4 regions of the Streptomyces sp. NBC_01515 genome follow, and region 1 is predicted to be linked to each of the others. Evidence: riboswitches for the same ligand, from Rfam matches in the RefSeq annotation. Region 1 holds a riboswitch; each other region holds the start of a gene.
The links. A riboswitch is a leader RNA that binds a small molecule or an ion and turns the genes downstream of it on or off. The one in region 1 is predicted to bind S-adenosylmethionine.
Positions count from the first base shown of each region.

Region 2: another riboswitch for S-adenosylmethionine. It lies ahead of OG407_RS43145 (amino acid ABC transporter permease); the one in region 1 lies ahead of OG407_RS02745 (ABC transporter substrate-binding protein).
Region 3: another riboswitch for S-adenosylmethionine. It lies ahead of OG407_RS15735 (aminotransferase class V-fold PLP-dependent enzyme); the one in region 1 lies ahead of OG407_RS02745 (ABC transporter substrate-binding protein).
Region 4: another riboswitch for S-adenosylmethionine. It lies ahead of thrC (threonine synthase); the one in region 1 lies ahead of OG407_RS02745 (ABC transporter substrate-binding protein).

Region 1 is NZ_CP109416.1:714,829-722,298, forward strand. It holds gene OG407_RS02745 (ABC transporter substrate-binding protein) at 1-1,629, opposite strand, end outside; SAM riboswitch class IV at 1,874-1,983, opposite strand; gene OG407_RS02750 (AAA family ATPase) at 2,060-2,596, opposite strand; gene OG407_RS02755 (LLM class flavin-dependent oxidoreductase) at 2,603-3,667, opposite strand; gene OG407_RS02760 (AAA family ATPase) at 3,894-4,478, opposite strand; gene OG407_RS02765 (ABC transporter substrate-binding protein) at 4,555-5,535, opposite strand; gene OG407_RS02770 (ABC transporter substrate-binding protein) at 5,642-6,670, opposite strand; gene OG407_RS02775 (FecCD family ABC transporter permease) at 6,785-7,470, opposite strand, start outside.
Region 2 is NZ_CP109416.1:9,752,954-9,760,423, reverse strand. It holds gene OG407_RS43155 (ABC transporter substrate-binding protein) at 1-933, opposite strand, end outside; gene OG407_RS43150 (amino acid ABC transporter ATP-binding protein) at 1,012-1,809, opposite strand; gene OG407_RS43145 (amino acid ABC transporter permease) at 1,806-2,786, opposite strand; SAM riboswitch class IV at 3,142-3,251, opposite strand; gene OG407_RS43140 (glutathione S-transferase C-terminal domain-containing protein) at 3,329-4,213, opposite strand; gene OG407_RS43135 (putative leader peptide) at 4,282-4,395, opposite strand; gene OG407_RS43130 (alginate lyase family protein) at 4,513-5,760, opposite strand; gene OG407_RS43125 (alginate lyase family protein) at 5,788-7,470, opposite strand, start outside.
Region 3 is NZ_CP109416.1:3,548,654-3,556,123, forward strand. It holds gene OG407_RS15725 (rhomboid family intramembrane serine protease) at 68-853, shown strand; gene OG407_RS15730 (Lrp/AsnC family transcriptional regulator) at 850-1,131, shown strand; gene OG407_RS15735 (aminotransferase class V-fold PLP-dependent enzyme) at 1,272-2,633, opposite strand; SAM riboswitch class IV at 2,799-2,915, opposite strand; gene trpD (anthranilate phosphoribosyltransferase) at 2,992-4,056, opposite strand; gene OG407_RS15745 (cytochrome bc complex cytochrome b subunit) at 4,191-5,855, opposite strand; gene OG407_RS15750 (Rieske 2Fe-2S domain-containing protein) at 5,852-6,907, opposite strand; gene OG407_RS15755 (c-type cytochrome) at 6,904-7,470, opposite strand, start outside.
Region 4 is NZ_CP109416.1:6,441,961-6,449,430, forward strand. It holds gene OG407_RS29140 (extracellular solute-binding protein) at 1-273, shown strand, start outside; gene OG407_RS29145 (DUF3263 domain-containing protein) at 326-577, shown strand; gene otsB (trehalose-phosphatase) at 621-1,484, shown strand; gene OG407_RS29155 (trehalose-6-phosphate synthase) at 1,570-2,982, opposite strand; gene OG407_RS29160 (glucosyl-3-phosphoglycerate synthase) at 3,088-4,032, opposite strand; SAM riboswitch class I at 4,223-4,369, shown strand; gene thrC (threonine synthase) at 4,385-5,680, shown strand; gene OG407_RS29170 (MoaD/ThiS family protein) at 5,774-6,049, shown strand; gene OG407_RS29175 (cold-shock protein) at 6,503-6,709, shown strand; gene groL (chaperonin GroEL) at 7,069-7,470, shown strand, end outside.

The sequences.
Region 1 (7,470 bases):
CGCGAGTCCTGCCCAGCGGAAGGTGTACGCGCTGGTCAACGCGTCCGGCACACCGCTGACATCGGTACGGGTGACGATCGCCGTGGACCCCTGGAGCAGGGGCAGCAACGGCACCTGCGCGGCGGCCTTGTCCTGCGCCTGCTTGAGGAGTTCGGTCCGCTTCCCCGCGTCGGTCTCCGTCTCCTCCTTCTTGATCAGCTCGCGTACGGCCGGGTCGTCGTAGTCGTTGGCGACCCAGCTGTTGGCCGAGTAGAAGGGCGAGAGGTAGTTGTCGGCGTCCAAGTAGTCGGCGTACCAGCCGAGTTGGTAGAGCGGGTAGAGGTGCTTGATGCGGTCCTTGCCGTACTGGGTCCATTCGGTGGACTGCAGGTTCACCTTGAACAGGCCGGTGGCTTCCAGCTGGGTCTTGACGAGCGCGTACTCGTCGGCCGAGGAGGAGCCGTAATGGTCGCTGTTGTACTGCAGGTTGAGGGTGACCGGGGTGGTCACCTTCGCCGCCTTCAGCCGTGCGGCGGCAGCCGCCTTGTCCGGGCCGCCCTTCTTGTCGCCGTAGAGCGACTTGAAGGAGTCGGTGGCGCCGGTGAGTCCGTCGGGCACCGAGCTGTAGAGCGGCTGGTAGCTGTTCTTGTAGACCTGCTGGGCGAGTTGGGCCCGGTCGACGGAGTCGGCGACGGCCTGGCGGACGGCGAGCGCCTTGGCCTTGTCCGCGCTCTTGGTCCTGGTGCCGTAGGGCTGGGTCTGGAAGTCGAAGACGATGTAGCGGATGCCGTTGCCGGAACCGGTGTGGACCTTGATGTCCTTCTTCTTCGCCAGGTCGTCGAGGTCGGCGGTGGTGAGCGTGCGGTACACGGCGTCGACGGTGCCCTGCTGGACGTCGAGCTTCAGGTTGCTGGCGTCGGTGTAGTACTTGAGCTGGACGTTCTTGGTCTTCGGGGTGCCCAACTGGCCGCCGTAGGAGCCGTTTTCGGCGAAGGAGACCAGGGAGTTCTTGTCGTAGCTCGTGACGCCGTACGGCCCGTTCCACGGCTTGGCCGCGACGATGGCCTTGTCGTCGAGGATCTTGTCCGCGGGGAAGGTCTGCTCGTCGACGATGTAGCCGGCCGCGGTGGACAACACCTGAGGAAACAGCGTGTCGTTGGCGGACTTGAGGGTGAAGACGACCGTGGTCGGTGCGGGGGCGGCGACGGAGGCGAGGTTGTACAGGAGTGAGGAGGGGCCGTTCTCGTCGGCGATCTTCAGGGTGCGGTCGAAGCTGAACTTCACATCGGAGGAGGTGAGTTGATGACCGTTCGCGAACTTCAAGCCCTTCCGCAGCGTCACCGTGTACTCCTTGGGCCCCGTCAGCTCGATGCCGGCGGCCAGGTCCGGGGAGACCTCCGTGGCGCCGTTCTTCACGCTGAGGAGGGTGGCGTAGACCTCGCTCTCGATGGTGCCGGAACCGGCGTCCCAGGCGCCCGCCGGGTCGAGGCTGGTCACCTGGTCCGTGGTGCCGACGGTGATCGTCGAACCGCCGGAAGCAGTGGCGGTCTTGCTGCTCGTGCAGCCGGTGAGGGCGACCAGGAACGCCGTGCCGAGGGATACGGCGCCGAGGGATCGGAACGGTCTGACGGTGCTGGGCTGCTGTGCCATGGCTGGTCTCTGTCTCCGCATGGGTGGGTGCGCGAAGGGGCGGCGGCAGGCAGGACATGCCGACGCGCGCGTTCGCGTGAAGGGTGAGAGTGACGGGTGTGGTGCGGGTGACGGGTGTGGTGCGGGTCAGCTGTGACAGAGACAGCTGGAGACCAGCAGCAGATCCACATGACGCCGGGAGCACAGCACGAGGCTGGTCGCCACGTCGTCCTCCTAGGGGTGTCGCCGGCAACTGGGGCCGGTGGGAGCGCACTTGCAGAACAGGAACATCCGCCGAGCCGCCATCTGGGGCACCCCACTGCGTCGAGGGTTGCCGTCCGGCCAGCCAGGGCTTGATCACCGGAACTCGTAGCTCGCGCTCACCGTAGATCGACTGTTCTCCCGGCGTCAAGACGTCCCCGGGCCCCGCACCGGTGCGAGCGGAAAGTGCTCACCGCCGCGGGAGGTGCTGGAGCCGATCGAGCTGGTGGAGAAGGGAGTTGAGCGATTCCCGCGGTCCGTCCCCGGCGGTGTCGAGGGTGATGTGTTCACGGTTCCAGGGTTCGTAGTCCCGCCGACGCACCTCCTCCCAGTCCGGAAGCGGCAGATCGGGAAGGTCGACCGCCCGGGACGCCACCCGGTGCCGATGCTCGGCCGGATCCGAGCAGATCACTTCCACCTCTACGACCGGAACGCCCGCCCGGGTCCCCGCGTCGCGCCAGCTGTCGCGGGTGACGGCCAGCGGATTGACGGACTCAGCGATCACGGTGAGCCCCTGCCGGAGGTGTTCCTCGGCCAGGGCGTACCCGACGACGTAGCCGGCCGGCCCGACAGGGTGCCGCGCCAGGCCGGAGCGGACGAGTGCCTGCTCGATGGTGTCGACGCGCAGGTGCACCGCGCCGATGCGTGCGGCCAGGCGTCGGGACAGTGTGGTCTTCCCGGTGCCGGGAAGTCCGCCGACGACGATGAGGACGGTGTTCGACGGCATGCCGAATCAGCGCAGCCGGGGCAGGAGTTGCTCGCCGACGCGGATGATCTCCTGTTTGTAGGGGGTGTCGGAGAGGACGAAGTGGGTGATGCCGAGCTTGCGGTAGTCGTCCAGCGCGGTGGCGACGTCGGCGGCGGAGCCGACCAGCCAGGTCGTCGCCGCTCCCCCGCCGCCGAACCTGCCCGGCGTGGTGTAGAGGCAGGTGTCGAGCACCTCGCCCCGGGCGGCGAGGTCGTAGAGCCGCTGCTGTCCGACGGCCGCCTTGCGGTTCCCCGTCCAGGTCAGCTCGTCACCTGGGCCGGCCGCCATCCGCGCGACCCGCTCCTCGGCGGCCCGCCACGCCTCCTCCGTGGTGTCACGCACCACGGTGGTGATCCGCAGCCCGAACTCCAGCGGCGCGTGCCGACGGCCGACCTGCTCGCTCAACTCCTTGAGCCGGTCGATGCGTTCGGCGAGCCCGGCGAGGGGTTCGCCCCAGAAGAGCTGTACGTCCGCCTCCGCCGCCGACACCCGCTCGGCGGCCTCGGACGCGCCGCCGAGGTAGAGCGTCGGATGCGCTCTGCCGACCGTCGTCCAGGGGCGGGGCGCGACCGTGGAACCGCTCACTTGGAAGTGTGCACCGTCGAACGTCACGTCGTCCTCGGTCCACAGCCGCCGCACGAGACTCATGAACTCCTGGGTGCGCGCGTACCGTTGGGCGGGATCGCTGTGGGTGTCGCCGTAGGCGGCCAGGTTGTCGAGTCCGCTGACGATGTTGACCAGGACCCGGCCGCGGCTGAGCTGGTCCAGGGTCGCCGCCGCGGCGGCGAAGTGGCCCGGCTGCCAGTAGCCGGGGCGAACGGCGATCAAGGGCTTGAAGGTGGTGGTCCGGGCGGCCAGCGCGGTGGCGACGGTGAAGGTGTCGGGCCGCCCCCACCCGGTGCCCAGGAGCGCACCGCCCCACCCGTGTCGCTCCGCGGTGCGGGCGAGGTCGGTGGAGTACTCGATGGACCCCCAGCCGTCCGTCGTGTCGTCGCCGCGGTGACCCGGCTCGACGGTGTTGGGGATGTACCAGAGGAATTCCAGGCTCATGGTGCTTCCGATCGCGGGTTGACCAGCGCCGGTCAGTGATCAGGGGATCAGTGATCAGGACATCGGTGATCTGGGGATCAACACAGTGCGCTGGACACGCGAACGAGGTCTACGCAGCGCTCCCTGGTGAGCAGCAGGACCTCGGTCATGCGATCGAGTCTCCGAGGCATCGATCCGCGTGTCAATGGACCCCGACTCGGCGCGGACCATCACCCGCCGGAGATCATCACCCAACTACCGCCTGTTCTCCAGGAGTTGTCGGTCGCCGCAGAAGCCGTGCCATGGTCGTCGCAATCAGTGCCGCCCGATCCGCGACGTCACCGGCCGGCACTTCCACCAGGTCATAGCCGAACAGCCGATAACTCTGTTCGTGGATCCGCTCGAACTCCAGCGACTCCTCGAAACTGATCCGGCGTGCGGCGGTGGGCTCGCAGAATCCGATGGGGCGGATGAAGAAGACCTGCCGCTCGTAGATCTGTTCGCGGGTGATCCGGTCGATCTCGGCGGAGAGCGCCTCCGGGACGGGACGTCCCAGGTAGCCGGCGAGGGCGTGCGTGCAGATCGGAGACCTGTCGTAGATCTGCGTGGACACGGCTCGCGTCGCGGATCGCGTCTGTCGTCGGTGCTGCAGTGCGACGACCTGTTCGACGAAGTCCGCCCGGGTCCGGGGTTCGGCGTCTCCTTCGGCCTGCCTGCGCGTGATGAACGCGGTCGCCGCCTCGTCGACGACGTCGAACCCGCGTTCTTGCAGATGACGGAGGATCGACGTCTTGCCCGCGCCGGGGGCGCCGGTGAGGATGAAGCGCTTCATGGTGGTCAAATCGTAGTACGGGGGCGACCTTTCACGTACTGGAACGGGCCGCCCCCGGTGTTCGGTCCGCTCTCGGCTACGTGTGCAGGGCCTTCTCCAGGCTGTCGATCACGCCGATGGCGTCCGAGTAGGAGCCTGGCAGGAAGTCCGAAGTACCCACCAGGTGATGGGACTTGGTCACCGGGAGGTTCTTGAATGCCTGGAGGGCGAACAGCTTCTGGATGTTGTTGGCGGGGGAACCGTCGTTGTTCGTGTAGTAGACGACGTAGTCGGCGTCCTTGAGCAGGTCCGCCCGCTCATAGGACACGGACTTGGTGTCGCCCTTGGCGACGGAGGCGGTCGCCGACGCGAACCGTACGCCGAGTTCGGTCAGGATCGCTCCGACCGGTGATTCGGCGCCGTAGATCCAGTAGTTGCCGTTGTCGAAGCCGCCCTGGATGACGTCCCAGCGGGCGTCGGCCAGTTCCGTGCCGTAGGTCATGCGTACCGCCGCGATCCTGTCGTCGTACTTCCGCTTCAGCGCGGCCAGTTGGGACGTGCGGTTCACGAACTGCGCTGTCGCGTCCGGGTATGCGGACCAGGTGGCGGTGTCCTTGAAGGGCGCGAAGGTGGTCGGCGCGATGGCGGACAGCTTCCTGTAGGCCTTGGACAGATAGGGGACGTCAACGCCGACGATCAGGTCTGGCCTGAGCTTGGCGATCTCCTCGTAGTCGATGTCCGCACCGGTCGTCACCTTGGGCGTGGCCTTCCAGCGCTTGAGGTAGCGCGGCGGCACATAGGTCTCGCCGCCGTTCTCCACGCCGACGGGCTTGAGGCCGAGGTCGAACAGCGACTCGGTGGCCCAGGAGTGCACCGAGACGATTCGCAGCGGGTGCGCGGGCACGGACACCTTGCCGTGGGCGGTGGCGACCGTCCGGGTCGCCGTCGTACCGCCGGACGAGGTGGAGGCAGAAGAAGAGGAGCCGCAGGCGGCCAGGGTCAGCGCCATCGCGGTGGCGGCCACGGCGGTCAGCAGACGGCGCGGGCCGGACGCCCTGACCGGAGATGAGGTGAGCATGGGGTAGTCCAAAGTCGGTCGGGAGTAAGGGCGTTGAGGGATGTCGAGGGGTGTTGAGGGGTGTTGAGGGGGGTTCATGGACTTGACGCAGTCGAGGTGAGGAACGTCAGGAGGCGGACTGCGGGCCGACGCCCGTCCGCGCGCCGTGCACATGGGTGGCGAGCCCGTCGAGCAGTACCGTGAAGTTCGACCAGCTGTACGCGTACCAGGAGGCCAGGTCGGGCTTCCAGAGCTGGCCCGCGCGGACTGCGGGGGCACGCTTCCACAGGGGGTTGTCCGGCAGCGGGTCGGAGACCGCCCACACCAGCAGGTCCGCCGGGATGGACGGGACGTTCTCCCAACTGACCGCCTGGCTATAGGTGTTGTCGGCTCCGCCGGGCACGGGGACCAGGTCCATGGCGAGCGCGCTCACCGTCTTGAGAACGGCCCAGGTCTTGGGGTTCATCACGCCGACGGTGTTCTTGTCGATGCCGAACACGAACCCCACGCGCAGGTCGGGATTGGCGTCGATGGCGGTCCTCAGTTTGGTGTGTGCCCGCATGTAACCGGTCTTGGCCGCTTTGTCGGTTAGATCGGCACCCAGGGAGTGGGTAAGCCGGTCGGCGGTGGCCGCGATGGTCTCGATCGGGCGGTACATGCTGAGCCCGACGACGGGCGCGATCTTGCTGATCTCCGGGATTTGCGAGGCGACTTGGAGGGTGCCGTCCGGCTGTACGGCGTCGATCAGCAGGTCGGGGCGGGCCTGGGCGAGCGCTTCGAGCCGTACGCCCTTGTCCGCGGAGTAGATCTTGGTGACACCGGACCAGTCGGGCTTCACCGCCGGGACGATGCCCTGACCGGAGTCGGAGGCCGCGACCGGCCGCAGTCCGGCCGCCCACAGCGCCGCGCCCACGGTGTCGGTGAGGAACGCGATCCGCTTCGGCCGCTCCGCCAGTCGTACGGTCTTGCCGCGGTCGTCGGTGAACGACCAACCGGCGCTGCCGGTAGCGCTGTTGGAGGCGGAGTCGTCGGACCCGCACGCGGTGAGTCCGGCGAGCGCGGCCATCCCGAGGCCGCCCGCGAGCAGACCTCGGCGGCTGGGGTGCCGTCGGACGTGAGAGGCGTACGCAGGGCGTCGGAGGGTGGTACTGGGCATGGTGTGTCCTCGGCAGGCGGAGTGGCCGCGGCGCGGCGGCGGAGGGAGAGCGGAGGGAGAGGTGAAGGGCGGGGCGTCAGCGGTGTAACGCGCGCAGCGGCGAAGGGACTTGGCTCACTGGGTGCGTTTCCGCCCACGGGCCACGAGCAGTTGGCACAGGTAGAGGCCGCCGAGTACGCCGGTCATCGCGCCGACGGGCAACTCGGTCTGCGGCAGGACGCGTTGGGCCGCGAAGTCGCTCGCCGTCAGCAGCAGGGCGCCCATGAAGGCGGCCGGTACGACCGGTGGCCCGGGGCTGCGGACGAGCCGGCGGCACAGTTGCGGCGCGGCCAGGGCGACGAAGGCGACCGGGCCGATGGCAGCAGTGGTGGCGGCGGCCAGGGCGGTGGCGGCCACCGCGAGGACGATCCGGCTGCGGCCCAGGGGCACGCCGAGCCCGCGCGCGGTGTCCTCGCCGAGTTCGAGCCAGCTCAGGGCGCGCGCGGCCGGGACGACGACGGGGACCAGGACGGCGAGGGTGATGGCCAGAGGCGTGACCACGGCCCAACTCGCCGAGTTGAGGCTGCCGATGAGCCAGATCTGGGCGTCCTGGGCCTGGTAGAGGCTGGCCCGGGTCAGCAGATACGCGGTCAGGGAGGTGAGCATCGCGCTGATGCCGATGCCGACCAGCACGATCCGGTACCCGGAGGTGCGCCCGCGCCGGACCGAGATCACACCGACGGCCAGCGCGGTGAGCAGACCGCCCGCGATCGACGCGAGCGCGGTGGCGGTGGCGCCGCCGTGGAAGAGGACGATCTGCA
Region 2 (7,470 bases), 9.0 Mb from region 1:
GCCGTTCTTGATCAGGTAGTTGATGGCGTCCGCGAGCGGCTTGGCGAGGCCGCTGTTCTTCTTCGCGGTGGCCGCGATCAGGCCCTGGAGGGAGGATCCGGCGCCGGAGTACGTGCCCGCGTTGCGGACGGCCTTCGCCGTGCCCTTGGTCGAGGAGACCTGGTAGGCGACCGAGGGGTTCGGGGCGAGGTAGGCGTCGATCTTCCCGGAGGCCAGCGCGAGGTAGGTGCTGTTGTTGTCCTGGAAGTACTTGACGGTGAGCGCCTTCTTGCCTTCGGCGGCCAGCTTCTTCTTCCACTCCAGGAGGATCCGCTCCTGGTTGGTGCCCGCGCCCACGGCGACGGTCTTGCCGGCGAGGTTCTCGTAACTGCCGCCGAAGTTCCAGGTGTTGCTCGCCTTCACCGCGAAGCCGAGGTTGTCCTCGCGGTAGGAGGCGAACTCGTACTTCGCCTTGCGCTCCTCGGTGTCGGTGACGTTGGAGAAGGCGACGTCGACCTTGCCGCTGTCCAGGCCGATGAAGAGGTTCTCCCAAGTGGAGTTCTTCAGCTCGGGCTTGAGGCCGAGGACGGCGGCGACCAGGCGGGCGATGTCGGTCTCCGAACCGGTGAGGGTCTTCTGGTCCGAACCGACGTAGCCGAGCGGCGGGGAGCCCGCGGGCAGGAAGCCGACGCCGATCTCCAACGTGCCGCTCTTCGCCACGGACTTGGGCAACTCGGCGCTGATCGACTTCACTTCGGCGACCTTGAGTGTCGTCTCCTTGGCGGCGCCGTTGGAGAGAGCCCCCACGGTGACAGTGCCGGAGGCGGCGCTGCCGGACGTGGTGGCCGCGTCGCTGTCGCCGCCGCAGGCCGCGAGACCGCCGGCGAGGGAGGCGAGGACGGTTCCCGCGGTGAGTCCGCGAGTGAGTCTGCTGCGAAGGCTGGGCGTAGACATGGCTGTTCCTAGGCTCGGTGTTGAGGGCTGCTGAAGGTGGAAGTGCGGGGGTTCTGAAGGGGGACGTGCGGGTGGGGCTCAGAGGACCTTGCTGAGGAAGTCCCTGGTCCGTTCGTGCTGTGGCTTGTCGAGGACCTCGTGGGGCGGGCCCTGCTCGACGATCTTCCCGCCGTCGATGAAGACGACCCGGTCGGCGACCTCGCGGGCGAAGCCGATCTCGTGGGTGACGATGACGAGGGTGGTACCGCTGGTCGCCAAGTCCTTGATGACGGCGAGGACTTCGCCGACGAGTTCGGGGTCGAGGGCGGAGGTCGGTTCGTCGAAGAGGATGACGCCGGGGCGCAGGGCGAGGGCGCGTGCGATGGCCACGCGCTGCTGCTGGCCGCCGGAGAGCTGCCTGGGGTAGGCGCCGGTCTTCTCGGCGAGCCCGACGCGGCCGAGCAACTCCCTAGCCAGTTCGAGGGCTTCGGGCTTGCCGAGCCGGCCGGTGGCGACCGGGGCGGCGGCGACGTTGTCGAGGACGGTCAGGTGCGGGAAGAGGTTGAAGTTCTGGAAGACGAACCCGATCCGGCCGCGCTGCGCGAGGATGGCCCGCTCGCTCAACTCCTTGAGCCTGCCGCCCTGTTGCCGCACTCCGATCAGCTCGCCGTTGACGCTGACGTAGCCGATCTCGGGCTTCTCCAGGTGGTTGATGACCCGTAGCAGCGTGGACTTGCCGGAGCCGGACGGGCCGAGGATCACGGTGACCTCGCCGGGCCGCACGGTCAGGTCGACGCCGTCCAGCACCCGGTGGGCGCCGTACCACTTGTGGACGTCGTGCACCTCTACGGCGGCGGGTGTGATGTCCGCCAGCGGTTCGACGGTGTTGGTGGTCATACGGCGGCCTCCCTGCGGATGCGGGCCCGCAGGTCGGTGACACCGGTGCGGAGTTTCTGGATCGGGGTCGGCGGCAGGGAGCGGGTGGCGCCCCGGGCGTAGTGCCGCTCGACGTAGAACTGGATGACGGACACGACGCTGGTGAGGATCAGGTACCAGACGGTGACGACCAGGAGCAGCGGCACGATGTCGCCGGGGTAGGTGGAGCCCATCGTCTGCGCGGAGCCGAACAGGTCGAGCAGCGAGACGTAGAAGACCAGGGAGGTGCTCTTGATCAGGCCGATCAGCTGGTTGACGTAGTTCGGGGTGATGGAGCGCAGCGCCTGTGGGAAGACGATCTTCCTGAACTGGTAGCCCTTGGGGAGGCCGAGGGCGGAGGCCGCCTCGTGCTGGCCCTGGTCGACGGAGAGGATGCCGCCGCGGACCACTTCCGCCGCGTAGGCCGCCTCGTTGAGGCTGAGGCCGACGACGGCGACGGCCATGTCGGTGGCGAGCTTCGACTCGTCGAAGGAGAAGAAGGCGGGGCCGAAGGGGACGCCGATGCTGAGGGTCTGGTACAGGGCGCTGAAGTTGTAGAGGAAGATCAGCACCACGATGAGCGGGATCGAGCGCAGGGCCCATACATAGGTCCAGCTCGCCGCGCGCAGTACCGGGCTCCTCGAGAGCCGGGCCAGGGCGAGCAGGATGCCCCCGAGAAGGCCCAACACGGCGCTCAGCGCGGCTACTTCGAGGGTGATGACGAGTCCGTCGAGGATCGTCGGGCGCAGGAACCAGTAGCCGAAGCGGTCCCACTGGTAGAAGGAGTTGGTGACCAGTCCGTGGATGAACTGGGCGACCAGCACCAGCACGACCAGGGTGACGATCCACCGGCCGGGCCGGCGCAGCGGCTGAACTCGCTGTGCTGTCAGGGGTTTTGACGGTGCGTCGGCGGACGGCGCGGCGGCCAGGGACACGGTGGTGCCCGGGGGTTCAGTCATGGAGGGCTCCGGCGGAAGTCGGACACCCCGGGTCGCGACACCCGGGCGAGGCTGACGCGTCGCACGAGGTGAGGAACACACAGGACCGGGGGCTGGGCGGACAACGGCACACCGCACGGGCGGTGTTCGTCAGGAACGCGGAACGCGAGGGCTGGGAGAAGTCGTCAGCCTCGACAGCGGGCGAAGCCCGGGGCGGTACACGCGGTACACAGTGCGCTGTTGACGCGCAGCAGATCGACGGCACGGTCCGCGACGAGAGGGTTCACACACGGCAGTACGCAGCCCGCGGGGCGGCGCGGCGCCGTCCGGAGAGCTGCGTACATGTCCGTCACCCATCACTGTTGTGGCCCTGGGGGCCTCGCGCTTACCGAAAACGTCATCCGGTCCGGTCGTCACCTGGGGCACCCCACCGCGTGCGAGGGTTGCCGGTCAGCAAGCCAGGGCTTGTCGCTGACGCTCATGACCGTTCTAGGTCGCAAGTTAAGACAATTGTCCGAACGTATGTCAATGGCCGTCCATCAACTGGACGTCACAGAACGCGCTCAGCTGCGGCAAGCTCCCGTTTCGTCCGCCGCGTGGGCCTCCCAGTCCAGGATCTGGACAGCCGCGCCGGCGGCCTCCAGGCCCCGGCAGTGGGCGTGGTGGCGGCGGGCGATGCCGTCGAGGTCGAGGTGGGTGCCGAAGGCCGGGTGGGCGGCCAGACGGCGGGCATAGGCCCACAGGTGGGGGTGGTCGGCGATCCGCTGTACGGCGGCGGCGTCCAGGTGGTTGCGGTGCACGGTGTCGAGTTGGACCAGTGACACCCACAACTCGACGTCGGCGGCGGTGAGTTCGTCACGGATCATGTGCTCGCGGCCGTCCAGCCAGCGGTCCAGCGAACCCAGGGTCTCCAGCAGCCGGGCGACCGCCGCGTCGCGCTCCTCCTGTTCGACACCGGCCGCGCCGGCGCGCTGCGCGGCGTCCTCGATGCCTTCGGCGCACAGCCGCTCGACGGCCTCGATCTCCGACTCGGCACCGCACGGGTACAACTGGGGTCCGCCCGCGCCGAAGTGCCGGGCGAGGTCGCGCATGATGTCGGGGGCGTGGGTGCTGACGATCCGGCCGGACCAGTCGTCGCTGAGCACGGGCGCGGCGGCCGGTCCGGAGTAGCGGTGCGCGCTCGCCTCGTAGAGCGGGCGCAGCGCGGAGTGTCCACCACCCGGACAGTCGGGCACGGCGGACAGGAACACGGCCGGACAGCTCTCGTCGAGGCCGAGCAGGCTGTGGGTGACGGCGATGCGCAGGCCGTCGGCGCAGGCGGTGGACAGATGGAGGCGGTAGCGGCGCGGCACGGCGTAGTGCCCGCTGCGCGCGTCGCGTCCGATCCGGCCCCGGAACACGGGGGCGGAACGGGGTGCGGGGATGGCGGCGAGAGGCGTGCTGGACATGGGACTCCCCGGGTACGGGCGCGTGGACGTACGCGCGGCGGAAGCGTCGTCGAGCGGAGGACGGGGGCTCAGCGCGGGGGGTTCAGCGCGCTGCAGACCCGCAGCAGGTCGATGTGACGGCGGGAGGTCAGAAGAGGCGAACGGTCCACGCGGCTGGTGGTGACCGGCTCAAGGCGCCCCATTGTTTCCCTACCTGTTCACTAGGATTCCCTACTGGAGTGTCGATCCGCCGTCGCCCGGGGTCAAGAGGGCGTCCACGGGTCGGTCACCGATGCCCAACCCGTGGACGCGCCTGGCCGCTACTTCGCGTACATCAGGGTGCCGAAGCCGAGCTGGTCGTAGCCGCCGCTGGTGGAGCCGTAGTCACCCCCTCCGCCCTCGGGAGCGACCGAGTAGGCCATCGCGGAGATGTACTTGTCGTCGAGGTACAGGCGCCGGTTGTAGTGGTAGTGGAGCATCGCCCACACCGGGCGGACCTGGCCCCGGGAGCCGGAGGCGATGACGGTCTGCTCGCTGTAGGAACAGGTCTGGCCGGTCCCCCAGCTGTAGGTGGTGTAGGGCACGTCGCTGCCGAGGTTGTACTTCGCGACGTACTGGGCGGCCTTCATGAACCGTCGGCTGTCGTACGAGTACAGGTCGTCGCCCTGGTTCCAGGCCATCTCGCAGATCGCGCCCAGCTGGCCCATGCCCATCATGGTGTGGCCCTGGTCGCGGCCGGACTCCTGCCACTGGCCCAGCGCGTAGCCGTCCGGGTCGGTGTAGAGGAACGGCACCGCGTGCGCGATGGAGCCGTTGCCCGCACCGGACTTGAAGTACGTGACGGCCTGGTCGTACTTGGCGCCGTCGTCGCAGAGGATGCCGATGGCCATGATCGAGGCCATGGTGCACAGGTCCCAGTTGGCCCAGTAGTTGGTGATGCACGCGCCGTTGTGGACGGTCAGGAAGCTGTTGTTGATCGGGTAGAAGACGTCGACCATCATCTGCTGGAACGCGGCGAGGTCGAACGCGTCGTAGTCCCGCATGAGTTCGGCCGCGTTGGCGAACTCCCAGCCGTAGATGCCGGCGGCGAGGAACCGGTCGGCGTTGCCGGTGACCGTGGTCAGCTTCGACGACCAGGCGTTGAGGATCTTCGCTGCGCACGCGGCGTTCGCCTCGGTGCCGCCGACCCGCCAGCGCAGGGCGTTCTGGTAGGCGGCGGCGATGTCGTTGTACAGCGTGCCGTAGTTCTCGCCGGTGCCGCCTCGGATGATCGTCGCCTGGGGGTTGGGGGTCCAGGTCGACTGCGAGTGCGAGTTGGCGGTCAGCCTGTTCCAGCCGGACAGCCAGGGGTCGGTGCCCGCCGCGGCCTTGACCTTCGCCCGGTTGATGTCTCCGGCGTTGTGCAGCATGCCGGGGTGGGTGAACGTGGCCGGGGCCGCGTGCGCGGTCGGGGCCACCGTGGCGCCGCCGAGGGCGACGGCTGCGGTGAGCCCACCGGCGGTCTTCAGAAGACCGCGGCGGCTCAACTCTGTTCTGCGGAAGTGCTCGTGGGGGGACGTGCGGCTCATTGCGGTGCATCTCCAATCCATGACGGATCAGGTGGGCGTGATGCTCACCTCGTCGAACTCGGTGGTGCAGCGGACCAGTTGGCTGCGCGAGCAGACCACCAGCCCGACGTAGTAGGGGGCGTCACCGAAGCCGGGGATCTCTCCGTCGGCGAGGGGGGTCCAGGTGACACCGTCATCGGTGGACAGCGCCGCGCTGAAGACGGTCCCGGCGCGCTTCAGCCGCAGCAGGGCGGGAAGGGTGACAGCGGCTCCGCCGGTGAAGGCGGAGGCACCGGCCACGGTCCTACGGAGCATGAACTGAGCACTCGTCCCGCCGGTGACGATCGCTCCGGCGGCCTGGTCGAACGGCGACAGCGACTTCGCCATGAGCAGCCCGACCCGGTCGGTGCTCGCGCCACTGCGGGAGACGATCCGCGCGACGACCTCGCAGTCACCACTGACGGGCCGCCGTACGAACTGCCCTGTCATTCCTTGGCCGTTGGCGTTGAGATCGAGACCCGCGCCCCGCACGGTGAAGGTGCCGCCGTCGTACGACGTGCTCCCGGGCGTCGTGATCGCCACCACGCCCAGCGTCCCGAAGGCACGGTCGTCGAGCACGGTGTCGCCGAGATCGCCGTACGTCCACGGCGCGGGTGGCGCGGTGCCGACCGTGAGGGCGAGGGTTCCGGTCGCGGTTCCGGAGGCGTTGGCGGCGGTCGTCGCGACCGTGAACTCGCCTGTCTCCGTGGGGGTTCCGGAAACGAACCCGGTGCGCCGGTCGATGCGGAGGCCGACGGGCAGCCCGTCCGCCGTGAACCGCACGGGCTCGTGCTTGGCGCGCAGCAGATACCGGAAGGCGGCGCCCTGGTTCGTGAACACGGTTGCCGCAGAGGCGAGTTGGGGCTGTACCGGGGTTGGCATCACGGCCTGCGACGGCGTCGAACGCGGCCCGCGTCCAGCGACGTTGGTCTTCGTGACCGTGTAGTGGTACGTCGTTCCCGGCGTACCGGTCGCGTCGGTGTAGCGGATGCGGGTGCCGAAGCCGACGGGGCCGACGCGGGTGGCGAGGGTCTCGTACGGTCCGCTCGTCCGGGTGGCGCGCAGCACCGTGTACTCGGCGGAGAGGTCCGGGTCGGTCCAGGCCAACTCGACCGCGTCGGGGGCGGTTTCGGCCCGCAGGTCGGTCGCGGTGCGGGCCGGGCGGGGTACGCGCCGGACCGTGCCGGACGAGGAGGTCACGCTGACGTTGTCGAAGGCGCCGGTGCCGGTCTCGGCGTAGTCCTCGTCGACGCCGAGGCAGGAGGTGAGGGCTAGCCCGGCGTATGCGGTGCGGCCCAACTCGACGTCCGTGGAGCCGACTTCGGTCCAGCGGGTGCCGTCCGGGGAGATGGCGCCGGTGCAGCGTGAGCCCTTGCGGGTCACGCGTACCCAGTAGGGCTTCCGCAGTCGGTAACCGTCGCCCGCGCCTTCGACGTACGGCGCTTCCAACGGGGTCGCCGACTCGGGCAGCGTGCCGAGGTCGGAGATCGGGAAGGCGGCGTTCACCGTGATCGCCTGCTGCTGGGAGGGCGGTACGGGCGTGCTGCCGGTAGCGGAGATCTCAGCGCCGGTCGACGGGCGTACCGTCCACACCCCGCTCCACGTGTGCAGCGGCAGCCCCTGGATCAGCATCGAGGCGTGCGCCGCGTCCGGGTCGAGCGAGGCCCGGACGGTGACGCCGATCTTGGAGTA
Region 3 (7,470 bases), 2.8 Mb from region 1:
CGCTCGGCCGTCCACAGCGGCGATTCACCCTGTCCCGTTGCGTCCCGTTACGTCATGCTCTGTAGCCATGATCAGCAACTGGGGCTCGGCCCTCGTCAGGACGTTCCGCGGCACCTCGGCGCCCATGACGTACACCCTGATCGGCCTGTGCTGCCTGATCTTCGTCCTCGGCCCGGCCTCGGGCTTCGTCCCGTCCTACGGCACCGGGGACGCGCTGCTCGCCGCACAGCGGGCGTACTTCCGCCACTGGGGCGTGGTCCCGGCCGACCTGTTCGGCAGCCCCGCCCGAGAGGCCCTGACCCCCGTCACGGCCCTCTTCATCCACGGCAGCTGGATCCATCTCCTCGGCAACATGCTCTTCCTCTACGTCTTCGGAGCGATGACCGAGGAACGGCTTGGCCGGGTCGAGTTCACCCTGTTCTACGTGGTCTGCGGCTACCTGGCGCTGCTGGGCTACGCGGTGGCCAACGCCTCCTCCGAGCAGTCGCTGGTCGGCGCGTCCGGGGCGATCTCGGCGGTCCTCGGGGCGTTCCTGTACTTGTTCCCCCGGGCCCGCGTGACGAGCCTCCTCCCCTTCCTCTTCTTCCTGCCGCTGCGCTTCCCCGCGTGGGTCGTCCTGCCGTTCTGGGCGGCCCTGCAGTGGCTGGCGGCGGGGCAGGCGGCGCAGGGGCCGGGGGTGGCGTACCTCGCCCACCTGGTGGGCTTCACGCTGGGGTTCGGCTACGCGTGGGTGAGATTCAGGAAAAAGAAGGGCCCGAAGGGCGGCCTTGGAAGGGCGGTGGTGGGAGACGGGCGGGCGACTAGAGTTGGGCCCGCCCCAGTAACGGTCCCCGAGGGAGAGAACCAGCCGTGATCACCGCGATCGTCCTCATCAAGACCAGCGTGGACCGGATTCCGGAGATCGCCGAGTCGATCGCCGCGCTCGAATCTGTGAGCGAGGTCTTTTCCGTCACCGGTACGTATGACTTGATCGCGATGGTTCGGGTGCGGCAGCACGAGGATCTGGCCGAGGTGATTCCTGGGCGGATCAGCAAGATCCCCGGGGTCGAGGGGACGGATACGCACGTGGCGTTCCGGACGTACTCGCAGCATGACCTTGAGGCCGCGTTCGCCATCGGGTTGGACTCGTGAGGTTGGGCGCCTAGTGGGGTGGGGGCGCGGATCATTTGCGGCTGACCGTGCGTCGTGGCTGGTCGCGCAGTTCCCCGCGCCCCTAGTGGGGTTGCCCTTGAGGCGCGTTGCATCGCACCCCGTTTACGTCAACCGCCACATCACACCGCCGGGACGCAGCGGCCGTTCTCCGTGTGGTAGGTCCACTTGGCGCCCTTGGTCACCAGTTCACGGACTGCGCCTACGAAGCGGTCGACGTGCTCGTCCGGGGTGCCCGCGCCGAAGCTGACGCGGATCGCGTTGAGGGACTTTTCACCCGGGGCCGCTTCGGGGGCGCCGCATTCGCCCTGGGTCTGGGGGGCGGTGCCGAGGAGGGTGCGGACCAGGGGGTGGGCGCAGAAGAGCCCGTCGCGGACTCCGATGCCGTACTCGGCGGAGAGGGCGGCGGCGAAGTGGGAGCTGTTCCAGCCGTCGACCACGAAGGAGATCACGCCCACGCGGGGGGCGTCGTCGCCGAACAACGACAGCACCTTGACCTCCGGGACCTCGGCCAGGCCCGCCCGCACCTTCTCGATCAGGTGCTGCTCGCGGGCGACCAGGGTGTCGAAGCCCGCCTCCGTCAGCGCCTTGCAGGCCGAGGCGATGGAGTAGGCGCCGATGACGTTCGGGGAGCCGGCCTCGTGGCGGGCCGCGCTGTCGTGCCACTCCACGTCCACTCCCCCGTCCTCGCGCCGGGCGACCTTGCGGCTGGCCCCGCCGCCCGCGAGGTAGGGGTCGGCCGCCTGGAGCCAGTCCGCACGGCCTGCCAGGACGCCCGAGCCGAAGGGCGCGTAGAGCTTGTGGCCGGAGAAGGCGATCCAGTCGACGTCGAGGTCCTGGACGGACACCGGGTGGTGCGGGGCGAGTTGGGCGGCGTCCAGGACGATGCGGGCGCCGTGGGCGTGCGCCGCCGCCGCCAGCTCCCGGACCGGCCACAGCTCGCCGGTGACGTTCGAGGCGCCGGTGACGCAGACCAGGGCCGGGCCCTGGGGGTCGCGGGCGGCGAGGGCCCGATCCAGGGTCTCGACGGCCTGGGCCGGGGTGCGCGGGGCGTTGAGGTAGGTGACCCGGGCGTCCCTCCAGGGGAGCAGGGACGCGTGGTGCTCGGTCTCGAAGACGAAGACCTGGCAGTCGGCCGGGAGGGCGGCGGCGAGGAGGTTCAGGGAGTCCGTGGTGGAGCGGGTGAAGATCAGCTGGTCGTCGGGGCGGCAGTCCAGGAACTCCTCGACCGTCGTGCGGGCGTTCTCGAACAGGTCGGTGGAGAGCTGTGAGAGGTAGCCGGCGCCGCGGTGCACGCTGCCGTAGTACGGGGCGTAGGCCGCCACGTCGTCCCAGACGCGCTGGAGGGCGGGGGCGCTGGCCGCGTAGTCGAGCGCCGCGTAGGTGACTTCGCCGCCCGTGACGAGCGGGACGGTGACATCCCGACCGAGAACGGGCAGCGGGGCACAAACGGTCTGAGCGGCGGCAACGGTGGAGACAGACATGGCGAACTCCCGTAAGAGGCAGGCGAATTCACTGCGCGAGCGGGCATGGCTCCAGCGCAGGAAAGGGTGAAAGGGGATGTGCGGAGTGGGGGCTTCGCGCCCTATCGCATTCGCTTGCTCACAGAGAGCTCCCTCGATGACCAGGACCCCTGGTGTCTTTCGAGGGGCCCGCGCTTGCCGCAGACCTCGCTGCCTACGGCCTGGTCTTCACCCGGGGCACCCCGCCACGGACGGAGGGTTGCCGGACAGTCGGCCGGGGCCTCATGACTGTCACTCATGACCTGGTCAGAAAACTTACGCGAGGTGATCGTCGTCCCGCAACCCGTGTCCGGATCGCGGGACGACGACCGCCGTACCGCTATGCGTTGCTGGCGGCAGCCCAGCGCTCCAGCGTCCGCTTGGCCGCGCCCGAGTCGATCGACTCGGCCGCCTTCGCCATCCCGGCCCGGATCCGGTCCGCCAGCGGCCCGTCAGCGGCCTCCAGCGCCACCAGGGCCGCCGCCGAGTTCAGGAGTACCGCGTCCCGTACGGCGCCCGTCTCGCCGTCCAGGAGACGGCGAGCCACGTCCGCGTTGTACTCGGGGTCGGCACCGCGCAGGGCTTCCACGGGGACCAGTTCGAGGCCGACGTCCCGCGGGTCGAAGGACTCCTCGGTGACCTTGCCGTCGCGGACGATCCACACCCGGGAGGTGGACGTGGTCGTCAGCTCGTCGAGGCCGTCGTCGCCGCGGAACACCAGGGAGGAGTTCCCTCGCTCGGCGAAGACGCCCGCGATGATGGGCGCCATCCGCGGGTCCGCGACCCCGACCGCCTGCGCCCGCACCTTGGCGGGGTTGGTCAGCGGGCCCAGCGCGTTGAACACCGTGCGGATGCCCAACTGGCCGCGCGCGGCGCCCGCATGACGCAGGGCGGGGTGGAACTTGACCGCGAAGCAGAAGGTGATCCCGGCCTCCTCGGCGACCTCGGCCACCCGTCGCGGGGTCAGCTCCAGGTTGACGCCGAGTCGCTCCAGGACGTCGGAGGCGCCGGACGCGGAGGACGCGGCCCGGTTGCCGTGCTTGACGACTTTCGCGCCCGTGCCGGCGATCACGATCGAGGACATCGTGGAGATGTTCACCGTCTTCGCGCCGTCGCCACCGGTGCCGACGATGTCCACCGTCTTCCCCGACACCTCGATCACGTTCGCGTGCTCGTACATCGCGCGCACGAGACCCGTGATCTCCTCGACGGTCTCTCCCTTGGCCCGCAACGCCACCACGAACCCGGCGATCTGCGCGTCCGTCGCCTCGCCGCGCATGATCTGGTCCATCGCCCAGAAAGTCGCGTCGGCGTCCTGGTCCTGGCCGTACAGCAGCCCGTTCAGTACCTCGGGCCAGGAACGGGCCGCCGCGGTGTCGCCTCCAGCGGGGGTCACAGCGCTCATACGGCCGCTCCTGAGTGTCGTAGAAACCTGCTTCACAAGACGTGCCCCACCCTATCCAGCGCGGGGCACGGCGAAGGGCCCCGTCCGGTGTTCGGACGGGGCCCTTCGACTGTGGCGTGGCGACGCCTCAGCGATCAGTGGTGGCCGTGGCCGCTCGTGATCTCCTTGTACTCCTCGACGGTGGGCTTGGGGATCTGGGACTCCTCGCCGTAGTACGCCTCGCTCAGCTTGGCGCGCAGCTTCTGGGAGCCCTTCACCTTGCGCTCGACGCCGTTGTCGTCGACGGTCGCACCGATCGCGGCCGGCTCGTACTGCTCGTGCGCGGTGAGCGTGTGCAGCGCGTCCTGGCTGAGCGGCTCGTGGATCTCGACGAACTCACCGTGCGGCAGGCGCTTGATGACGCCCGACTCGCGGCCGTGCAGCACCTTGTCCCGGTCGCGGCGCTGGAGGCCGAGGCAGACCCGCTTGGTGGCGATGAACACGAGCACCGGCACCACGAAGAAGCCGACACGCACCGCCCAGGTGATCGAGTTGATCGACAGGTGGAAGTGCGTGGCCCAGATGTCGTTGCCGCCACCGACGAGCAGGACGAAGTACCACGAGATCCACGCGGCACCGAAGGCCGTACGGGTCGGGACGTTGCGCGGGCGGTCCAGGATGTGGTGCTCGCGCTTGTCGCCGGTGACCCAGGACTCGATGAACGGGTAGACCGCGATCGCGACCAGGACCAGCGGGAAGATGATCAGCGGGATGAACACGCCCAGGACGAGCGTGTGGCCCCAGAAGTTGATCTCCCAGCCCGGCATGAAGCGGATCAGGCCCTCGGAGAAGCCCATGTACCAGTCGGGCTGGGCGCCCGTGGACACCATGTCCGGACGGTACGGGCCCATGGACCAGATCGGGTTGATCGAGGCGATCGCCGAGATGGCCGCGATGACACCGAAGACCAGGAAGAAGAAGCCTCCGGCCTTGGCCATGTAGACCGGCAGCAGCGGCATGCCGACGACGTTGTTGTTCGTCTTTCCGGGGCCCGCGAACTGCGTGTGCTTGTGGTAGAAGACCAGGATCAGGTGGCCGACCACCAGGCCGAGCATGATGCCCGGCAGCAGCAGGATGTGGATCGAGTAGAAGCGGGACACGAAGTCGCCGCCCGGGAACTCGCCGCCGAAGAGGAAGAACGACAGGTACGTGCCGACGATCGGCACGGACAGGACCGCGCCCTCCATGAAGCGCACACCGGTGCCGGAGAGCAGGTCGTCCGGGAGCGAGTAACCGGTGAAGCCGGTGAACATGCCCAGGACGAACAGCAGGAAGCCGAACAGCCAGTTGACCTCACGCGGCTTGCGGAACGCGCCCGTGAAGAACACGCGCATCATGTGCACGAACATGGCGGCGAGGAAGATCAGCGCCGCCCAGTGGTGGATCTGCCGGATCAGCAGACCGCCGCGCACATCGAAGGAGATGTGCATGGTCGAGTTGAACGCCTCCGACATCAGCTGCCCCTGGAGCGGGACATAGCTGCCGTGGTACGTCACCTCGTTCATCGACGGGTGGAAGAACAGCGTCAGATACACACCCGTGAGGATGATGATGATGAAGCTGTAGAGGCAGACCTCGCCCAGCATGAACGACCAGTGGTCGGGGAAGATCTTGCGCATGTTGGACTTGGCCAGGGAGTAGATCCCCAGGCGGCCGTCCGCCCAGTCGGCGATCTTCTCGCCGGCCGGTGCCTTCTCGCGCGAGCGCCCCGGCGCGCCAGCGCCTGATGGGCTCGTGGAGTTGTTCGCCGTAGTACTCATCCGCGCTCCCAGAATGCAGGACCGACGGGCTCCTCGAAGTCGCCGAGCGCCTGGAGGTAGCCCTCGTCGCTCACGCCGATGCGCAGCTGCGGCAGGGCGTGACCGGCCGGGCCGAAGATCACTCGGGCACCGTCGGAGAGGTCGAAGGTGGACTGGTGGCACGGGCACAGCACGTGGTGCGTCTGCTGCTCGTACAGGGAGATCGGGCAGCCCACGTGGGTGCAGATCTTCGAGAAGGCCACGATGCCCTCGTGTGCCCACTCCAGCTCGCGCTTGTCCTTGATGTTGTCCGGCTGGAGCCGGACGATCATCAGCGCCGCCTTGGCGATCTCGGTCTGGAACTCCTCGTCGGTCTCCTCCAGGCCCTCGGGCTTGGCGAAGGTGAGCGAGCCGACGACCACGTCCGAGGGACGCAGCGGCAGGTTCGTGTTCATGTTGACGAGCAGCTTGCCCTTGGACCAGATGGTGTGGCGGAGCTTCGTCCCCGGCAGCGGACCCAGGTCGCGCAGCAGCATGACGCCGGAGAGCGGGAACAGGGCCAGCGCGCCGAACATCGTGTTGCGGATCAGCTTGCGACGGCCGAGCGCCGACTCCTTGGCACCCTCCTTGAAGTCGGCCAGAACCTTGGCCTTGACCTCGGGGGGTGCCTCGATCGCGTGCCGCTCGTCGGCGATCTCCACGTCGGACATCAGGGTGCGGGCCCAGTGGACCGCGCCCGCGCCGATGGTGAAGAGCGCTCCGCCGAGGGTCAGACCGAGCGCGAAGTTGAGCGCGTTGATGTGACCGATCGGGAAGACGAAGATCGCCTTGTCGTGCGGGATCGCCACGTACGAGGCGATGAAGCCGACCGTGAGGAGCATCGACAGCGTGAACAGGAAGGCCACGACGCGCTCGGACCGCTTGGCGGCCCGCTCGTCGATGTCCTGGACACGGTGCTCGTGCGGCGGCAGCCCCGGGTCGGCGAACGGGTTCTGCTCGTCCGCGACCGACACCGCGCCGTGCGCGTCCTGCTCAGCGGGCAGGTTCTCTTCTGGAATGTCTTGGCTACTCATGACTTCTTGGCCTTTGCGGTCCGAGCGGCGACCCAGACGGCTACCGCGATCAGCGCGCCCAGACCGAAGATCCAGGCGAAGAGACCCTCACTGACCGGACCGAGACCACCCAGCTCAAGCCCGCCGGGGCTCTCGGTGTTGTCGCCGTTGACCGCGTTGAGGTACGCGATGATGTCCTTCTTGTTCTTCGACGACAGCGTGGTGTCGGGGAAGGAAGGCATGTTCTGCGGGCCGGTCTGCATGGCCTCGTAGATGTGCTTCGGGGCAACGCCTTCGAGGCTCGGCGCGAACTTGCCGTGCGTCAGCGCGCCGCCCTTCCCGGTGAAGTTGTGGCACTGGGCGCAGTTGGTGCGGAACAGCTCGCCACCCTTGGCGATGTCCGAACCGGCGGGCCCGTACTCGTTCTTCGTCGGGATGACCGGACCGGCGCCCAGCGAGGCGATGTACGCCGCGAGCTGGTCGATCTCGGCCTGGGAGTAGATGACCTTCTTGGCCGGGATCTGAGCGCCCGGCTGCTGCGCCGGCATCCGGCCGGTGCCGACCTGGAAGTCGACCGCCGCGGC
Region 4 (7,470 bases), 5.7 Mb from region 1:
AACGTCCTCGCCTTCTCCCGCGAGTACGACCTCCTGCCGGTGACCAACTCCGCGTCCGAGGCGATGCAGGAGTCCCGGCAGGACAAGGCTCTACGGCCCTTCCTGGAGGAACTCCCGCTGTCCACGCTCTACCCGGTGGGCAACACCTCCTGGGCCACGGTCAGCGCGGACATCAAGAAGCGGATAGGGCAGGCGGTGGCCGCGAACGGCAGTCCGGGCGCGGTGCTGGGGCAGTTGCAGGCGTCGGCGTCGCTGGCGGAGAGCGGGAAGTAGCGGTCGAGCGGCGTCCGGGGCCGTTGTCAGTGGCGGGGTTTACGGTGCAGGCATGGACAAGGACCGGCCCTCGCGGCTTCCCTCGCTGAACCGGAGGGAACAGGACATCCTCGCGCTGGAGCGCCGCGGCTTCCCCGGCCCCGGCGTGAAGGAGCGCGCGATCCGCGAGGAGCTGGGCCTGGCCCCCGTGCGCTACTACCAGCTGCTCAACGCCCTGCTGGACGACGAGCGGGCCCTGGCCCACGACCCGGTGACGGTGAACAGGCTGAGACGGGTCCGTGAGACGAGGCGGGCGGAGAGGTAGCAGCAGGTGTGGGTCCCGGGCCCGCCCGGATAGGGTCGTCGACATGGGCAGCCCTCAGGACTCCACCGATCCCCTGCACGCACTGCCGACCCCCGCCACCCGCGCCGGGCGCGAGGCTCTGGAGGCGATCCTCGCCAAACCGGCCTCCGCGGTGATCGGGCTCGACTTCGACGGCACACTCGCCCCGATCGTGCCGGATCCCGAGCAGGCGCGGGCCCACCCGGGCGCGGTGCCGGCGCTGGCCGCACTCGCCCCGAAGGTGGCGTCCGTGGCCGTGATCACCGGCCGCCCGGCCGGTGTGGCGGTCCGCAACGGCGGCTTCGCGGGCGTGCCGGGCCTGGAACACCTGGTCGTGCTGGGCCACTACGGCACGGAACGCTGGGACGCGGTGAGCAGCACGGTCAGCGCCCCCGCCCCGCACCCCGGGGTCGCGGCGGTCCGCGCCGAACTCCCGGGCTTCCTGGACGGGATCGGCGCCTGGCAGGGCACGTGGATCGAGGAGAAGGGCCGCGCGCTGGCGGTCCACACCCGCCGGGCGACCGACCCCCAGGCGGCCTACGAGGCCCTCCGCGCCCCCCTCACCGACCTCGCCACCCGCCACGGCCTGATCGTCGAACCCGGCCGCATGGTCCTGGAGTTGCGCCCGCCGGGCATGGACAAGGGCGTAGCGCTCCTCGACTACCTCCGCGAGACCGGCGCCGAGTCGGTCCTCTACGCCGGCGACGACCTGGGTGACCTCCCCGCGTTCGCGGCGGTGGAGAAGCTCCGCTCCGACGGCGTTCCGGGTCTGCTGGTGTGCAGCGGTAGCTCAGAGGTCACGGAACTCTCGGACCGGGCGGACCTGGTGGTGGACGGCCCGGTGGGGGTCGTAGGACTGCTGGCGGCGATCGCGGCCCAACTGGGCTGAGCGGGACCGGGCAGGGGCTGTTCCGAAGAAATGTGACACTGGGCGGGGCAAGTGTCACATTTCTTCGGAGAGGGTGCTCCGGCGCTCAGCCCTTGAGCGCGTTCAGCTGTTCCAGGAACCACTGGGCCGGGGGCAGGGCCGTAGCCGCCGCCGCCAACCTCTTCGTGCGCTCGGCTCGTTCCCCGGCCGGCATGGTCAACGCCTCGTGGAGCGCGGCGGCCGTGCCGATCACGTCGTACGGGTTGACCGGGATCGCGTCCTCGCCCAACTCCTCGTAGGCGCCCGCCTCCCGGGAGAGGACCAGGACGCAGCTCTCGTCGGAGACGACGGGGACCTCCTTGGCGACGAGGTTCATGCCGTCGCGGATGGGGTTCACCAGGGCGACGTCGGCGAGACGGTACGCGGCCAGGGAGCGGGCGAAGTCGTCCTTGACGTGGAGGACCACCGGGGTCCAACCGGGCGTGCCGTAGCGGGAGTTGATCTCGTCCGCCACCCGCTGCACCTCGGCGGTGTAGTCGCGGTAGACGGCGAGGTCCTGCCGCGAGGGGTAGGCGAACGCCACGTGGACGACCTGTTCCAGCAACTCCGGGTGGTCGTCGAGGAGTTGGCGGTACGCCAGGAGTCCGCGCACGATGTTCTTGGACAGTTCGGTGCGGTCGACACGGACGATCGTCCTGCGCCCCTCGCCGATCTCCTCGCGGAGGGCCACGATCCGCTCCTCCACGTCCGGCTCGTGCGAGCGGGCGCGCAGGAAGTCGGCGTCGGCGCCGAGGCCGTGGACACCGATCAGGCTGTCACCGACGCCCCCGGTGAACTCCGTACAACAGGCCGCGAACGCGTCCGCCCAGCGGTGGGTGAGGAAGCCGAGGCGGTCCGCGCCGAGCATGCCCGTCAGCAGTTGCTCCCGGATGTCGTCCGGCAGCATCCGGAAGTAGTCCACCGGCGCCCACGGCGTGTGCGAGAAGTGGCCGATGCGCAGGTCCGGCCTCAACTCCCGCAGCATCCCCGGGACCAGGCACAGGTGGTAGTCCTGCACGATCGCGACGGCACCCTCCGCCGCCTCCTGGGCCAACGCCTCCGCGAACGCCCGGTTGTACGTCTCGTACGACGCCCACTGGCGCCGGAACTCCGCGTCGAAGACCGGCTCCAGCGGGGTCTGGTACAGCATGTGGTGGACGAACCAGAGCACGGAGTTGGCGATGCCGTTGTACGCGTCGGCGTGCACGTCCGCCGGGATGTCCAGCATCCGTACGCCGTCCTCGCCCACCCCGCGCCGTACGGCCTCGCGGTCGCCGTCGGACAGCGCCGAGCACACCCACAGCGCACCCGCGTCCGGGCCGATCGCCGACAGCCCGGACACCAGCCCGCCGCCACCCCGCCTGGCGCGCAGCGAACCGTCGTCGCCCACCTCGTACGAGACCGGGCCGCGGTTGGACGCGACGAGCACCTGAGCAGCACCGCGAGGGGGCGTGGAAGCCGTAGAAGCCGTGGAAGCCATACGCCACAACCTAGCCCGGCCCGGAAACGCTCAAACGTACGGACGGCCGTCGGCGGACTGTATGAGTCCGTATACGACCGTCCGTGAGCGCCTGTAACTGTGCGGTTATGCGACCTTGCGTGACTGGTACTCGGTGATGTCCGCCATCGGCGGCCGTTCCTCCGTGTCCACGGAGTACGTGCGCGGCTCGAAGCCGTCCGGACCCCGCTCGAACTGGGTGAGCGACGGCCGGATCAGATGCCCTCGGGCCAGCCTCAGCTGAGCCGTGCGGTAGATCTGCGCGGCCATCCGCCCCAGGGCCTGACCGTCCTGGTGGCGGTGCTTGCGCACGCCCACGTCGACCTGGGCGAGAGCGTCCAGCCCCACCAGGTGCAGCGCGTCGACGAGCATGCCCAGCTCGACGCCGTACCCGACCGGGAACGGCAGTTGCTCCAGCAGCGAGCGGCGGGCCGCGTACTCGCCGCCGAGCGGCTGCACGAAACCGGCCAGCTGCGGCCAGTGCATGTTCAGCAGCGGGCGGGCCATCAGCTCGGTGACGCGTCCGCCCTGGCCGGCCGCGCCGCCGAGCGGGCGGTCGTACATCGCCTTGACGAGGTCGACGCCGGGGTCGGTGAGCAGCGGGCCCACGATCCCGGTGACGAAGTCGGAGGAGAACTCCTTCAGGTCCGCGTCGATGAAGGCGACGATGTCGCCGCTGGTGACCAGCAGCGAGCGCCACAGCACCTCGCCCTTGCCGGGCACGGCGGGGATGCGGGGCAGGATGTCGTCCCGGTGCACGACCCGGGCGCCCGCCGCGGCGGCCACCTCGGAGGTGCGGTCGGTGGACCCGGAGTCGACGACGACGATCTCGTCGACGAGCGGGACCTGCTGCATGAGGTCGTGACGGATGATCGCGACGATGTCGCCGACCGTCGCTTCCTCGTTGAGCGCGGGCAGCACGACGGAGACCGACTGGCCCGTGCGGTGCTTCGCGGCCAGGATCTTGTGGAGCGGCCGGTCGGTCATGGACCAGGAGCGGGTGCTCAGCCAGTGCTCGACTTCTTTCAGCACGTTGCGCGGCTCCTCTGCGTTCTCTCGGCGAGAGGCGATCACCCTGTGTAGGTGATCCGTCTCGCGGTTCGGACGGCTCACTCAACTGTCCTGGCCTTCGGTTACAGTCTTGAACAACGCTGATGACCATCGCATGTCGGGGGCCGTCAACGCTCACGCAAGTGACACAACCGCATACACAACTGAACACCGCTCATCCAGAGGGGCAGAGGGATACGGCCCGTTGAAGCCCCGGCAACCCTCCAGCCGGTCTTGTCACGTTGATGTGGCGAGGCTCCCGGCTCGGGAAGGTGCCAAATCCGTCTCATGGCGAAATGCGTCGTGAGGAAGATGAGGAAAGGGCCTCGCCTCCATGGCTGCGCAGACTGTTGCAAGCACCACGAACCCCGTGAACAGCGTCGATCTCGGCCCCGCCGTCGCGCTGTCCTGCCGCGAGTGCGGCCACCGCGTCCCGCTCGGTCCGCTCTTCGCCTGCGAGGAGTGTTTCGGCCCGCTGGAGATCGCCTACGACTTCTCGGCCTACGACACCGAAGAGCTCCGCAAGCAGATCGAAGCGGGCCCCGCGAACATCTGGCGTTACGCGCCCCTGCTGCCCGTCCCCGCCGACGTGGCCGACAAGCCGAACATCAACCCCGGCTGGACCAAGCTCGTCCAGGCCGACAACCTCGCCCGCGAACTGGGCGTCGACGCGGGCAAGTTGTTCGTCAAGGACGACTCCGGCAACCCGACGCACTCCTTCAAGGACCGGGTCGTGGCGCAGGCCATCGAAGCGGCCCGCGCCTTCGACTTCACCACCCTCTCCTGCTCCTCCACCGGCAACCTCGCGGGCGCCGTCGGCGCCGCCGCCGCCCGGGCCGGCTTCCGTTCCTGCGTGTTCATCCCGCACGACCTGGAGCAGGGCAAGATCGTCATGGCCGCGATCTACGGCGGCGAGCTCGTCGGCATCGAGGGCAACTACGACGACGTGAACCGTTTCTGCTCCGAGCTGATCGGTGACCCGGCGGGCGAGGGCTGGGGGTTCGTCAACGTCAACCTCCGGCCGTACTACGCGGAGGGCTCCAAGACCCTCGCCTACGAGATCTGCGAGCAGCTCGGTTGGCAGCTTCCGGACCAGCTCGTGGTTCCCATCGCCTCCGGGTCGCAGCTCACGAAGATCGACAAGGGGCTGCAGGAGCTGATCAAGCTCGGGCTCGTCGAGGACAAGCCGTACAAGATCTTCGGGGCGCAGGCGGAAGGGTGTTCGCCGGTCTCCGTCGCCTACAAAGCGGGGCATGACGTCGTAAGGCCGCAGAAGCCGAACACGATCGCCAAGTCGCTCGCCATCGGGAACCCGGCGGACGGGCCGTATGTCCTCGACATCGCCCGGCGTACGGGTGGGGCGGTGGAGGACGTCAACGATGAGCAGGTCGTCGACGCGATCAAGTTGCTGGCGCGGACCGAGGGGATCTTTGCGGAGACCGCGGGTGGGGTGACCGTCGGTGTGGCGAAGAAGCTGATCGAGAACGGGTTGCTGGATCCCACGCTGACCACGGTGGTACTCAACACCGGGGATGGTCTGAAGACGCTGGATGCGGTTGCCGGTACCGGGCTGACCGCGACGATTCGGCCGAGCCTTGAGTCGTTCAGGGAAGCTGGGCTCGCGTCGTAGCGTCGTTGTTCGTCTGCGGGCCGGTGGGGGCTGGTCGCGCAGTTCCCCGCGCCCCTAAAAGACAAAAGCCGTACCTGACCGGAGGTCTTGAGCATGAGCGTTTCCGTCCGTATCCCCACCATCCTGCGCACGTACACCGGCGGGCAGGCCGAAGTCACCGCCGAGGGCACGACCCTCGCCGAGGTCATCAGCGATCTGGAGAAGAACCACACCGGGATCTCCGCTCGCGTCCTGGACGATGAGGGCAAGTTGCGGCGGTTCGTCAACGTGTACGTGAATGATGACGATGTGCGGTTCGAGCAGGGGCTGGAGACGGCCACTCCGGACGGGGTCGGCGTCTCGATCATTCCGGCTGTCGCCGGCGGCTGAGCGGGGGCCCGGAGGTCCCCGGAAATTACCCTCGGTAACGCCGATTACCAAGAGTTCATCGAATTGCCCCCTCCGTGAGAGAAGCGGAGGGGGCAATTCTGTAGGGTTGAGCGGGGTACAGTTGGGGAACCCGCTCCACTCCGCATGCCGGACGCATATGAGTACCCGCTCCGCGTGCGATGAGAAGTAGCCAAAGTGTGCATTCATTTTGCGCCTTATGTTCCCTTTATCGGGCCCGACTTGCCCTGAAGTCGGACGAATTCTCCGTATATTCCCGACCGGTCCTGCCCGGAATTCTCGTCGGATTGACCTGTTGCAGACGGCAGTTGGACGGATACATTCGGCCGCGGTCGACGCGTTCCGGCGCACGCCCCCAATCCTGTGGGGGGTGAGGTCTGACCCGGATCCGCGAAGTGCGGGTCCGTGCAAGGGCCAGTAATAGGGGAGTTAGGCATGGCTCAGGGCACCGTCAAATGGTTCAACGCGGAGAAGGGGTACGGCTTCATCGCGGTCGACGGTGGTGCGGATGTTTTCGTCCACTACAGCGCGATTCAGATGGACGGCTACCGCACCCTGGAAGAGGGTCAGCGGGTCGATTTCGAGATCTCGCAGGGTCAGAAGGGGCCGCAGGCGGACATGGTCCGGCTCGCGACCACCTGAAGCACGCGCCGACGAACAGCAGCGACGTTCTTCGTTCCTCACCGAAGGGCTCGTACTCCTGGGGGGTCACCTCCTGGGGTACGGGCCCTTCGGCATGCCCGGAGGGCCCGTGTGCCTGGTGTTTCCCTCGCGCGCGCCCGTGAGGAGAAGGCGCCAGAACCTGGGAGCCGCTTGCACTCGACCATGCCGAGTGCTAATCATTGGCGTTAGCACTCTGAAGGTGAGAGTGATAACGAAGGATCGGGTCGGTGAGGCCCGCAGGCCAGGTGGCGCAAGGAGCCACGGGGCAGGCGAGCCGTCCGTCGCGGGCGCCAGCGCGGTCCGGAGCAATCCACCCCAGTCCGGGAGGACCACTTCACATGGCCAAGATCATCGCGTTCGACGAGGAGGCGCGGCGAGGCCTTGAGCGCGGTATGAACCAGCTCGCCGACGCCGTCAAGGTCACCCTCGGCCCCAAGGGCCGCAACGTCGTCCTTGAGAAGAAGTGGGGAGCCCCCACGATCACCAACGATGGTGTCTCCATCGCCAAGGAGATCGAGCTGGAGGACCCGTACGAGAAGATCGGCGCCGAGCTGGTCAAGGAAGTCGCCAAGAAGACGGACGACGTCGCCGGCGACGGTACGACCACCGCGACCGTGCTCGCCCAGGCTCTCGTCAAGGAAGGCCTGCGCAACGTAGCCGCGGGCGCCAACCCGATGGCCCTCAAGCGCGGTATCGAGAAGGCCGTCGAGGCCGTCTCCGGTGCCCTGCTGGAGCAGGCC